DNA from 3 places in the Bradyrhizobium sp. CCBAU 45321 genome. Region 1 is predicted to be linked to each of the others. Evidence: riboswitches for the same ligand, from Rfam matches in the RefSeq annotation. Region 1 holds a riboswitch; each other region holds the start of a gene.
The links. Region 1 has a riboswitch for cobalamin ahead of metE (5-methyltetrahydropteroyltriglutamate--homocysteine S-methyltransferase). Riboswitches for the same ligand answer to the same signal wherever they lie in the genome.
Positions count from the first base shown of each region.

Region 1 (3,981 bases):
TGTACTCTAACGGGGTGGAGTGCAGGCGGGCAAACCACATCTCGCAAACTAGTACGCGCCACTGAGCTCGACACCTGGCGGAAAAACGCAATCGTGCTGCTCGACCTTCCGTACGAGGGCCGAAGTGCTGCGAGAAAGGCAGGCCTTAAACAACGCAACTGCAGAGCGCGTGTCTCTTGCAGTTAGTACGAGGCGTTCGACCGTGCGGCAGCTGCGGTGCGGTGTTGCTCTGCGCGACCGTCTGCTAAGGCCTTCGCTCTCCTGAGTCTTCCTCTTCCTTTGGCTCGGTCCGTTGGAACCAGGAGCCCGGAGGAAATTTCGCGATGCGCTTGGCAAAAGAGGATTGTGGCTCCCAATCTTGGCCTTCGCTCTTCTCAAAAGTGATGACTCCGTTGTGTGTAAAATAACGTGGTCCTTGGATATCGCAATTCACCAAGAGCAGAATGCGCCATAGATCGCCTTTCTCGTTCGGCTTGTCATTCTGCTTGGGTAAGTAGTCTACCCCAACAGGTTCAATGATAGTGCATCGGCCCTGCCGCAGAAGATCGCCGAGCCGGCCTTGCGGCGTAGTCACAAAGTTGAAGTTATTTGGATCATGCAGAAAGCTAAGGTTTGCGTCCCTTTCACCATCTGCGACTTCTTTGGCGATCAACGAGAGTGCTAGGGCACGCCAGCCCAATTCCATCGGCTTCGCATAGGTTGACGCAAGCTCAATCGTACCGTCGAGCGCGACTTTCCAGGTGATCGCGTACTGTTCGTCTGATTTGTTGTCTCGGTGCCTGGTCCACGAAACGAAAACATGGTCGCTTTCGCCGAGTTCAGCGACCCCCCACATCTGAGGGACGAACTGTGCCACCTTCGAGACATTGGAGATGATTTGTTCTATCGTCTCACCATCTTGCGCTCGCCAAGTTGACTTGAGTCTTTCGACAAGTGGGTTGTCGCTGGCGCGAATAGTGTTGCTCATGGCAGCCGGCCAGCCTAGGCAGATTAACAGTCCGCCCAGACGAAGCCATAGCGCGGGTCTTCCCGACATTCTCTTCATAATCCTCCGCCTATCGCGTTTCATCCATACATCTTTCAAAGCGGTAACCTTGAACCTGCTATAAGCGAGCGCAAGAAGTTTACGGAGACGCGACGGGGCACCCGCGGCTGTCCTACGAGGGCAGGCGCTCCTCTCTATGTCACGCGCCGCTAACTTCCCTAGCCAGCGACAGCGTCAATTGGCTGAGCTGGACATCCCCAAGCAGAAGAGACTGGGCATGTCGAGGGGCTTGCATTCTTCGTGCCAGGCAGCAGGCAGAGATTTGCACGGGTTTTATGTCCCTCTTGTCGACTTTCCGACCTGCGCACGGTTCGATGTTCCATTCAGTGTATCGGCCGTAGCTCGAGGCCAAGTGCCTGATGAGAATCGGGAGTGCGTTTGCCGTCATTGAACCGTGTGGTTCGCTATAGTTGCCCGTCGGCGTTCGGCCTACATGATGGCTGGCGATACGAAGCCGACTTAATCGACGAACTTTGAAGTCTGGCTGGCACGAAAAGCAACCTCCTCGCCGCGTATGTGGCTAGTTGCGCCGCCTGCCTTGACGTGTTCAATGGGGATCCTCTGTCGCGAAAATAGCTGGCCAGCGGATGTGCTGGGCGAATCGCTGGAAGTCGGAAGCCGCATCGAATGCATTCTGCTCGAAACGGCGGTAATCGCCGCCGCGCGGGCTGGTTTTGTCCCTTTCATTGATGGGGCGGGTGGCGTCGCCTCAAGGCAGCTCCGAGTCTCACTCCCACCTCTGAGACAAGGACATCTCTGATTGCGACAGCTCTGTTTAGAGAATCATAGAGATGCACGGTCATTCGCCTACTAGATGTCTCAGATTAGCGTGCCACAAAATCTGAGAGGTTGACGGAAGAGTCCTCCTGCCGATAATCGAACTCGTCGAGGTTCTCCGAATCCCACTTGATCCGGAACTAAGAGGGAAGCCGGTCCAAATGCCGGCGCTGCCCCCGCAACTGTGAGCTGCGAGCTACTGTCCAACGATGTCACTGAAGCCCGCACGGCTTCGGGAAGGCCGGACAGCAGCGACGACCAGCGAGCCAGGAGACCTGCCCCGACGATAGATTGGTCCACGGGCGGGGTGTCTCGGTGGTGCGCCAAGCAGCCGTCGCGCGCGCGACTTCCTCTGCCTGCGTCCGCCATGGCCTCTGTCCCTAACAGGGGTTAACACTATGTCTCTTCTCTCTCTTCCGGTTGCTACGCTCGGTACGCCACGCATCGGTCCAAGGCGTGAGCTCAAATTCGCTCTTGAAAGCTACTGGGCGGGAAAGATCAGCGAACAGCAATTGCTCGAGGACGCATCCGGTCTGCGCGCAGCGAACTGGGCCCGTCAGAAGTCTCTCGGCGTCACGATCATTCCGTCGAATGACTTCTCGCTGTATGATCAGGTGCTCGATACAAGTGTCATGGTTGGTGCTATCCCGGAGATCTACGCCTCGAAACGAGAATACGTTTTCCTCAAGACGTACTTCGCCATGGCTCGCGGATCACAATGCGACGACCAGGATGCGAGTTGCGGTCTGGGGCCGCGGGGGTCTGGCGCACCCGCGCAGGAAATGACTAAGTGGTTTGACACCAACTACCATTACATGGTTCCCGAGTTTTACAAGGGACAGGCGTTCAGACTTTGCTCTCGCAAACCCATTGAAGAGTATGAGGAAGCAAAGGCTCTTGGCTTTCAGACCCGCCCTGTCCTGATCGGGCCGATCACATTCCTAAAGCTCGGCAAGAGTGCCGATAGCGCGTTCCAGCCCCTCTCCCTACTCGATGATCTAATACCGGTCTATATCGAGGTTCTGCATGAATTGGCCGACCGAGGGGCAAGTTGGGTTCAATTTGACGAGCCCTGCCTGGCCCTTGATCTGGATGAGGCGGCGCGAAAATCATTGCTACATGCCTATAACCGGTTCGCAAAGGAGGGACCGGCTATCAAAATCATGGTTGCCAGCTATTTCGGCGAGCTAGGCGACAATCTGGATACCGCATTGAGCCTCCCGGTTTCCGGTCTGCACCTCGATCTGGTCCGAGCGCCAGAGTTGTTGGATCAGGTCATCGCTGTCGGCCGAAGTGACCTCGTCATGTCGCTCGGGGTCATCGACGGCCGGAATGTATGGCGGTCGAACTTGTCGTCGCTCCGTCAGCGGATGGAGCCCGCGATTGCGAAGCTCGGCAAGCACCGTGTACAGCTCGCCCCATCCTGCTCGCTGCTTCATGTGCCAGTCGATGTTGAACTCGAGACCGGGCTCACGTACGACGTCAAGAGCTGGCTTGCTTTCTCGGTTCAGAAGATGCGTGAGCTTGCGATCCTGGCGCGAGCACTCGCTGGCGACCAGAATGTCGAGCTCGCTCTCGCCGATTCGGAATGCGCTGCGACTGCCCGGCGGACTTCGCCCAAGATCCATGATAGCAATGTCGCTGTGAGGATGAGGGCGATCGACCAGACGATGCGCCGGCGCGCCAGCCCATTTGTCCGTCGTTCCGAGATCCAAAGGGAACGCTTTGGACTGCCAACGTTTCCCACCACGACAATCGGATCGTTTCCGCAGACCACAGAAGTCCGAAATGCTCGTGCGGCGCATGCGCGAGGTGCGATGAGCGACGAACAATACGGCGAGTTTATCAAGGAAGAGATAGCCCGCGCCGTACGTTGGCAGGAGGACATCGGTCTTGACGTCCTCGTGCACGGCGAATTTGAGCGCAATGACATGGTGCAGTACTTTGGCGAGCAACTCGCCGGCTTCCTATTTACCAGGAATGGATGGGTACAGTCTTATGGTTCGCGCTGCGTCAGGCCTCCGATCCTGTTTGGCGATGTAGTGCGGTCGAAGCCGATCACTGTGGACTGGTGGCGCTACGCGCAATCACTAACTAGCAAGCCAATGAAGGCGATGTTGACCGGACCGGTCACGATCCTGAACTGGTCGTTTGTTCGC
Region 1 covers NZ_LFKZ01000096.1:6,599-10,579, forward strand. The annotation lists gene ACM43_RS11000 (nodulate formation efficiency C protein) at 245-967, opposite strand; cobalamin riboswitch at 1,917-2,119, shown strand; gene metE (5-methyltetrahydropteroyltriglutamate--homocysteine S-methyltransferase) at 2,221-3,981, shown strand, end outside.

Region 2 (3,981 bases), on a different contig from region 1:
GAGAAACGAGTGGAAGCCCATGACGCCGAGGCCAACGGAGCGCTCGCGCAGGGCGGCGTAGCGGGCACGCTTCATTCCGTCCGGCGCCACCGTGATGAAGTGGGTGAGCACGTTGTCTAGGAAGCGCATGACGTCCTCGATGAAGCCGGGCTCCTTATTCCACTGGTCCCAGGTCTCGAGGTTGAGCGACGACAGGCAGCACACCGCTGTGCGCTCCTCGCCGCGATGATCGATGCCGGTCGGCAGGGTAATCTCGCTGCACAGGTTGGAGGTCGAGACCTTGAGGCCTAGCTCGCGCTGGTGCTTGGGGAGCGCGCGGTTCACGGTGTCGATGAACAAGAGATAAGGCTCGCCGGTTTGCAGCCGGTTCTCAAGGATGCGTTGCCACAGCTGGCGGGCATCGATCTCGCGGACAACCTCGTTAGTGTTCGGGCTGCGCAGAGCGACTGCGGTGCCGGCACCCACGGCACGCATGAACTCGTCGGTGACGTTGATGCCGTGATGCAGGTTGAGGCTCTTGCGGTTGAAGTCGCCAGACGCCTTGCGGATCTCGAGGAACTCCTCGATCTCGGGATGGTGGATATCGAGATAGACCGCCGCCGAGCCGCGCCGCAACGAGCCCTGGCTGATCGCCAGCGTCAGGCCGTCCATGACGTGGATGAACGGGATGATGCCTGAGGTGGCGCCGCCCTTCACCTTCTCGCCGATCGAGCGAACATTGCCCCAGTAGGTGCCGATGCCGCCGCCATTGGAAGCAAGCCAGACGTTCTCGTTCCAGGTACCGACGATGCCTTCGAGCGAGTCCGACACCGAGTTGAGGAAGCAGGAGATCGGCAGGCCGCGCGTGGTCCCGCCGTTGGAGAGCACCGGTGTGGCCGGCATGAACCACAGCCGAGACATCGCATCATAGAGACGTTGGGCATGCGCTACATCGTCCGCGAAAGCGCAAGACACCCGCACGAACATGTCCTGGTAAGTTTCGCCGGCGAGCAGATAACGGTTGGTCAGCGTCAGCTTGCCGAATGATGTCAACAAGTCGTCGCGAGACGGATCGAGCGTGAGGTCGGCCGGCTTTGGCGATGGCGCGAGGGGCCACGGCAGCGGAGCCGGCGATGGCGAAAGGGGCACCAGACACGGCTCAGGCGCGGCAGGCTTCGCCTGCGCTAGGCGCGGCCGCACACTCGGTGGCGCGACGAGATGACCATGCTGATCGAAATCGTAAGACGGCGACATCGGCAACCCCGCGATGTTTGAGGCTGGGGGCCGTGCGGACGACTTGCGAGGAGATCGGACAAATATCACCAGCTGCAAGCGACCCACCGGGGCACCCCGCCCGAGGACTTTCGTTCAGTCGCGGCAGGTCTCCTGGCTCGCGGGTCGCTGGGGCTGTCGGCCTTCCCAGCGCTGTCGCGCCAGTGACCATGATGACAACCGCTCGCCGCTTACAGTTGCGGGGGCAGCCTCGGAATAGCCGTTGCCGGCGCACCGGGTTCCCTCTTAGCTTCCATCCTACGAGATGCGGGAATGGAAGACCGTGACGGGCTACATATAGGCGCCGCTCGCGGAGATTCGTCAAGGCGGCGCCGTCAAGTTAACGAATTGGAGCAGCCCCGAGGTCAAGGTTCGGCGAGCGCTTGTCGTGGAGATCTCGCGCCAAGTCGCAAAGGCTCGCTCGCGCGAAACACGACGGAAGTCGGCAGTGACGGCTCCGAGAGAGAGGATGTGGAAAAGGTTCGTGACCTGATCATGAACTGACAGAAAAATTGAGCCTGACGGGACGATTTGAAGCGCTTCATGATCCGATCGCGTCGCCTGTTACCCTTGCGGCGTTCGTGGTCTGGACTATCCCTTCACCCGGCGATGTCCGCTGTAGGTGCTTCCCGTCGAGTCTCCACCCCTCCCCTGGCAGGGGCTTGGCTCGGGGAATCACTTTCCAACTGAAAGTGCCTTATGTGATGGGCTACGCGACCGTGGGGCTCGCAGGCGGCGTGGTCGCGCGCTTTGTTCACGATTCCAAAAGCTGCTTGGTTTGCCTCCATGAACATCGGAAGGACGAGAAACATATATCCAAACCGCGTCTCGATAATACCGGAATGGTCACGCCGTTAGGGTGCAATGCGCCTACATTCACCGGAGGAGGCTTTGATCTGCAAGAAGTCTCGCTTGAAGTCGTCCGCAGTGCGGTCGGATTCATGAAAAGCTAACGGGCCTTACGGCGGGCGAACCCACATTCGCGTTTATATCACCGGCGGGTTTCTGCTTAGCATCGAACTGAAGACGCCCAAGGGTTGGAGCTCGAAGGCGCAGAAGGAACGTCATCCGAAGCTTCAAGGTCTCGGCTCACCGTGATCACGGCTGTCCCTCGTCAGATAATTTGGGACTGCGGCGATCAGCCGTCGCTACGCAAGGTGAGCATTCGGGATATGGATTCAACGGACTTCGCGTTCAGCGGATCGGCGGCGTCCTGCATGGGCTGGTGCGGGCCTGCGCGTTTCCGGGCAACGGTGCATTCTTCGAGGTCGGACCGACCGTCTCGCGGGCCAATGCGAAACTGCCGTTCAGTGCGGCGGACCCACCACCGTTCGGCGATCGCAGGTTGAGGTTATCTGCTCAAAAATGGACGCGCTCGGGAAGCGGCCCCTTGACCTTACCCGAAATCGAGCCGCTCAGACGAGAGATGGGGACAGATTCTCCTCCAAGGCGTCCGCTTTACTTACCGCGTCGTCGAGCCCATTTTGCGTTGCGGGGTGCGTTCCTGACGCGAGCGCGGCTCCCCGCCTTCGCGACAGACGGTGTACTTGCCGAGGCTCGCCCTGCCGATGAAGTTAGCGGCCACGTGACTCGGCGCCCTGACGTGAACCGAGGAGGCGCTGTCCCTACCACGCACCGCTAACTTCACCACGATCAGCCTCAACCAGCGGAAGAAACTGACCGTAGCGTGTATCATTCGGCAAACGCCCTAGCGCAACTATCAGGACTGGTCGTAGCCAGTGATTTGGCGATCAATCTCGGATCGCAGGCAGTGCGGGCGCGACTCCGCGCCGTTCGGTTGCGCTGGGCCGGAAGCTGCCCCTGCCCAGCTCGCACTGCCAATTGAAGTTAGCAGAGCGTGACTCGGCGCTTATTCCCCACGCATACACAGGGGAAGCGCTGTCCCTGCCAGGCCCTGCTAACTTCTCCACACTCAGCCTCAAAGCAGCGGAAGAAGCTGACCGGGAGCTTATCGCTCGCAGAAACGAGCATAATTCGTCGCGCCATGGAGACTGCTCCTCCGTTTGCGCCGTGAAGAACTGAGCTGGCGGCGACTGCAGCGAAGCGGCCTTGCGACCGACATCTTCCGGCACAAGCGGCGCCGGCGACTATGACGCTCTATATCGCAGCCTTATGGCGGCCGTTTAAGCGTAGTGTTTTCGAGCGAACTGGCCGGCTCGCAAGAAAACGCGAGGCATGACCGAGGTTGGAATCCATGCTATAGAGCCGGTATGGACCCCCTCGTGAACAAGCTGATCGGCTTCGCCGCCGCCACTTGCACGACCGTGGCCTACGCGCCGGCGGCCATTAAGGTTTGGAAGACCCGCTCCACCGGCGACATCTCGCTCGGCATGTTCGTGGTCATGGTGCTGGGCCTGGCGCTCTGGCTCGTCTACGGCCTGTTCTCGGGCGATGCACCTCTGGTCGCCGCCAACGCCATCACAATGGTACTCGCCGGCGGCATCCTGCTGATGAAGCTGCTACACGGGTGAGGTTACCCTGCCCTCTTGCCTGTTTGTCTCACAGGCGCTGACGGCGAACACGGCAGGCCTGAGGCGATCCTCGCAGAACGAAACCGCATCAAGCGAGACACCATCACAAACCGCCGCTTGCAGCATCAGGGGATGTCCCGGGTTCTGTTGAATTACTGAAGGGGTCGGCGTTGCCCACCTTGAGCCGGTAGGCTCGGGGTGCTGACTCCACAAAGGAGAGCAACGCCATGACGAGAGA
Region 2 covers NZ_LFKZ01000085.1:299-4,279, forward strand. The annotation lists partial or broken gene ACM43_RS10205 (ribonucleoside-diphosphate reductase subunit alpha) at 1-1,032, opposite strand, end outside; cobalamin riboswitch at 1,339-1,552, opposite strand; partial or broken gene ACM43_RS10210 (hypothetical protein) at 1,573-1,814, opposite strand; gene ACM43_RS10215 (SemiSWEET transporter) at 3,483-3,743, shown strand; partial or broken gene ACM43_RS10220 (IS256 family transposase) at 3,971-3,981, shown strand, end outside.
Region 2: linked by a shared signal. The riboswitch ahead of ACM43_RS10205 (ribonucleoside-diphosphate reductase subunit alpha) and the one ahead of metE (5-methyltetrahydropteroyltriglutamate--homocysteine S-methyltransferase) in region 1 are both predicted to bind cobalamin.

Region 3 (3,981 bases), on a different contig from region 1:
TCGACACTGGCGGACTGGGTGGGGCATGCCGCCTTCCATCTGCGCCCGCTGCATGAGCGCCTTCTCACGGTGCTTCGCGCGAGGTCCAAGCCGCTCGCCGACGAGACGACGGTGCCGGTGCTCGATCCCGGTCGAGGGCGCACCAAGACCGGCCAGCTCTGGGCCCATGCCGCCGACGACAGGCCCTGGCGCGGCCCCGATCCGCCCGGCATCGCCTATGTCTATGCACCCGACCGCAAGGCCGAGCGGCTGTTCAGCCATGTTGCCGGCTTCAAGGGCGTCGTGCAGGTCGATGGCTACAACGCCTACCCAAAGCTTGCCGAACGTGGCGAGGTCGAGCTCGCCTTCTGCTGGGTGCACATGCGGCGCAACTTCTACGAACTCGCGAGAGCCGGCCCCGCGCCGATCGCAAGCGAGGCGCTGAAGCACATTGCAGCATTCTATGCGATCGAGAAGGAGATCCGCGGTCGCAGCGCGGAGGAACGTCGCCTCGTGCGGCAGCAGAAGAGCCGACCACTGGCCGATGCCTTCGAGGTATGGCTGCGCGCTAAGCTGGCTCTCATCAGCCAGAAGATCAAGCTCGCCGAGGCCATCCGCTACGCCCTCTCGCGCTGGCAAGGACTGACGCGCTTCATCGATGACGGCCGCATCGAACTCGACAACAACACCGTCGAACGATCAATCCGTAGCATCAAGCTCAGTCGCAAGAACGCGCTGTTTGCCGGATCCGACGGCGGTGCCGAACACTGGGCTGTCGTCGCGTCCCTGGTCGAGACTTGCAAGCTCAACGACCACGATCCGCTCGCGTATCTCACCGACGTCCTGACCAGGATCGTCAACGGGCATCCCAACCGCGAGATCGACCAGCTACTGCCCTGCGCCTACCGCGCTCAAGCCCTCCAAGCCGTGGCCTGAGAACGACGCTTACGGAAAGGGTGACGATTTCAATCGTCCATTGGCCCAGATCAGCAATGGCATCGAGCAACTTTGGACCACGATAGACACGATCGGCGAAGATGTGACGCAGGTTGGGAACAGGCGACCAATGATCCGCAACAGCGGGACTGCAAATCCGCTTGGGCCTCCACTTTCCGTGGTCTTCACGCTTTGACTGTCGATAACTCCGGCCGTTGGAGTGGGTTTGCGTCCTTGCCGTTCGCGCATGCGCCGGACCAGAGTGTCATTGATCGCGCCCCACAAGCCAGAACCGCGCCACTTATAAAAATGGTACTGAACAGTCGAGCACGGCGGGAAATCCTTCGGCAGCGCTCGCCATTGGTAGCCGCTGGCTCCAATGTAGAGAATCGCATTCATGATCACGCGCAGACTGATCTTGCGGGGACTGGCATCAACGGCTCGATCAATTCCCATTCCGCGTCCGTCATGTCGCTTGCATAACCAAGTCCATCGCGCCGATATTGTGCGCGGGTGATTTCAGTCCAACACATGTTGTTCTCCCTCGGGTCTTCGCAAACACGAAGGAATCACAACGAACTAAATCACTCAACTTTCTTTTTTGGTCAGGCTCTATGGCACAGCTTACGTCGCGGGAGAGATTCGTGGCGCGGCCCTGTGGCTGCATCCCAACGGGCAGCAAGATGAGGAGGCGTTGGATGCAATCATGGTCTATCCCTGCGCCCGGAGATCACGGAGGATATGGCACACTTGCGGCGGAGAATGGCCGAACATCATCCCCACGAGCCACATTGGTATCTGCCACTCATTCCCGTCGGTCCGAACTGGGTCGGAAAAGGGCTTGGTACGTTGCTGACGAAATACGCCCTTCAACGATGCGATGAGGACGGCATTGCTGCCAACCTCGAAAGCTCGAACCCTGAAAACATTCCCTTTTACCAACGTCACGGCTTCAAGGTCGTTGGTGAGATACAACACGGTTCCTCGCCGCCGCTCACGCCAATGTTGCGAACGGCTTCATTCCGACACAGCAAAGCCACGCCGCCTTATCGGCTCCGTCACCCAGATTCAAGCATAGCTCCGCCTCATCCCGTTAGGATTGATTGGCAATAACCTGACATGACCGCGTTCGGTTGAGGACGGCTTATGTTCGAGGCCAGACAACTGAGCACGTGCGGCGGCTCGCCCGGCCTGCGAAGGGGTCAAATCCACTAAGCGTGGGACATTGCCACGGGCGGCTGCATCGATTGCGGTCGCGCTCCAGACAATTTTGATCTAAGGGCCACAGAAAGCGATGAATGGCGAGACGCGTATGGCAACCGAAACCCGATCCGGCCCAACTCAATTCGCGGACCGCGAACCGATCGATGCCAACATTCAGGATGTCCATGGTGCTGCTCCCCTGTTGCAGAATTTGCGAGACCGCGGCTTGAGCACATCTTTGCCGATCGGATCTATCGCGGCAAACAGCTCGTCAAGCACTCTCCCACTGGGGGCCGTGGACGATCGAGATCGTCGAGCGACCGCCCCGCGTCCAAGGCTTCCACTCCCGCCCAGGCGCAGGGCCGTCGAGCGCACCTTTGCACGGCTCGGCAGATGTCCGCGCCTCTGCAAAGACTTCGAAGGTTCCGCCCCCGCCGAGCTCGCTTGGCTGCTCGTCGGCCATCTCAGGCTCCTCACTCGCCGATTGGCCAGTCCTTGAGACGCTATGCTTTTTGAGTGAGGCCCTTCAGGACAGGCGCTCGGCGAATTTCGAACCTCGACCTCGGGGCTGCACCAACTCGTTAACTTTACGGTTCCGCCTTGACGAGTCCCGTAGCTGCGCATATATGTGGTGCCGTCACGGTATTCTATACCCATATATTGTAGAATGGAAGCTAGAAGGGAACCCAATGCGTCGGCAGCGGCCATTGCGATAGCGCCACAGCCGCAGCGACCCGCTAGCCAGGAGATCTGCCGCGACAGAACACATGTCCTCGGGCCGGGTGCCCCGGTGGATCGCTTGCTGCAGGGGACATTTGCCCGGTCTCCTCGCAAATCGTCCGCACGGTCCCGGCCCCAAATATCGCGGGGGTGCCGGTGTCGCCGTCTTACAACTTCGATCAGTATGGTCATCTCATTGAGCTGCCGAGTGTGCGGCAACCCCGGGCGCAGGCAAAGCCTACCAAGCCTGAGCCGTGTCTTGTGCGGCCCCCAGCATCGCCGGCTCCCCTGCCGAAGCCCCTGGCGCCATCGCCCACGCCGTCTGACATCACCCTCGATTGGTCGCGGGACGACCTGGTGACGTCGTTCGGTAAGTTGACGCTGACCGACCGTTATCTGCTTCCCGGCGAAGGCATCCAGGACATGTTCGCCCGAGTGTCTTGCGCCTTCGCGGACGATGTTGCGCATGCCCAACGTCTATATGATGCGATGTCTCGGCTGTGGTTCATGCCGGCCACACCGGTGCTCTCCAATGGCGGCACCACGCGCGGCCTTCCGATCTCGTGCTTCCTTAACTCAGTGCCGGACTCGCTCGAAGGCATCGTCGGCACCTGGAACGAGAACGTCTGGCTTGCTTCCAACGGCGGCGGCATCGGCACCTACTGGGGCAATGTTCGCTCGATCGGCGAGGAGGCGAGGGGCGGCGTGACCTCGGGCATCATCCCGTTCATCCACGTCATGGACGGCCTCACCCTGGCGATCAGCCAGGGCTCGTTGCGGCGCGGCTCGGCGGCGGTCTATCTCGATATCCACCATCCCGAGATCGAGGAGTTCCTCGAGATCCGCAAGGCGTCTGGCGACTTCAACCGCAAGAGCCTCAACCTGCATCACGGCATCAACGTCACCGACGAGTTCATGCGTGCCGTAGGTGCCGGCACCGCAGTCGCTCTGCGCAGCCCGAACACTAACAAGGTTGTCCGCGAGATCGATGCCCGCCAGCTGTGGCAACGCATCCTTGAGAACCGGCTGCAAACCGGCGAGCCTTATCTCTTGTTCATCGACACCGTGAACCGCGCGCTCCCCAAGCACCAGCGCGAGCTAGGCCTCAAGGTCTCGACCTCCAACCTGTGCAGCGAGATTACC
Region 3 covers NZ_LFKZ01000079.1:542-4,522, reverse strand. The annotation lists partial or broken gene tnpC (IS66 family transposase) at 1-915, shown strand, start outside; partial or broken gene ACM43_RS10035 (transposase) at 929-1,448, opposite strand; gene ACM43_RS10030 (GNAT family N-acetyltransferase) at 1,657-2,028, shown strand; partial or broken gene ACM43_RS10025 (transposase) at 2,285-2,617, shown strand; cobalamin riboswitch at 2,742-2,890, shown strand; partial or broken gene ACM43_RS10020 (ribonucleoside-diphosphate reductase subunit alpha) at 3,196-3,981, shown strand, end outside.
Region 3: linked by a shared signal. The riboswitch ahead of ACM43_RS10020 (ribonucleoside-diphosphate reductase subunit alpha) and the one ahead of metE (5-methyltetrahydropteroyltriglutamate--homocysteine S-methyltransferase) in region 1 are both predicted to bind cobalamin.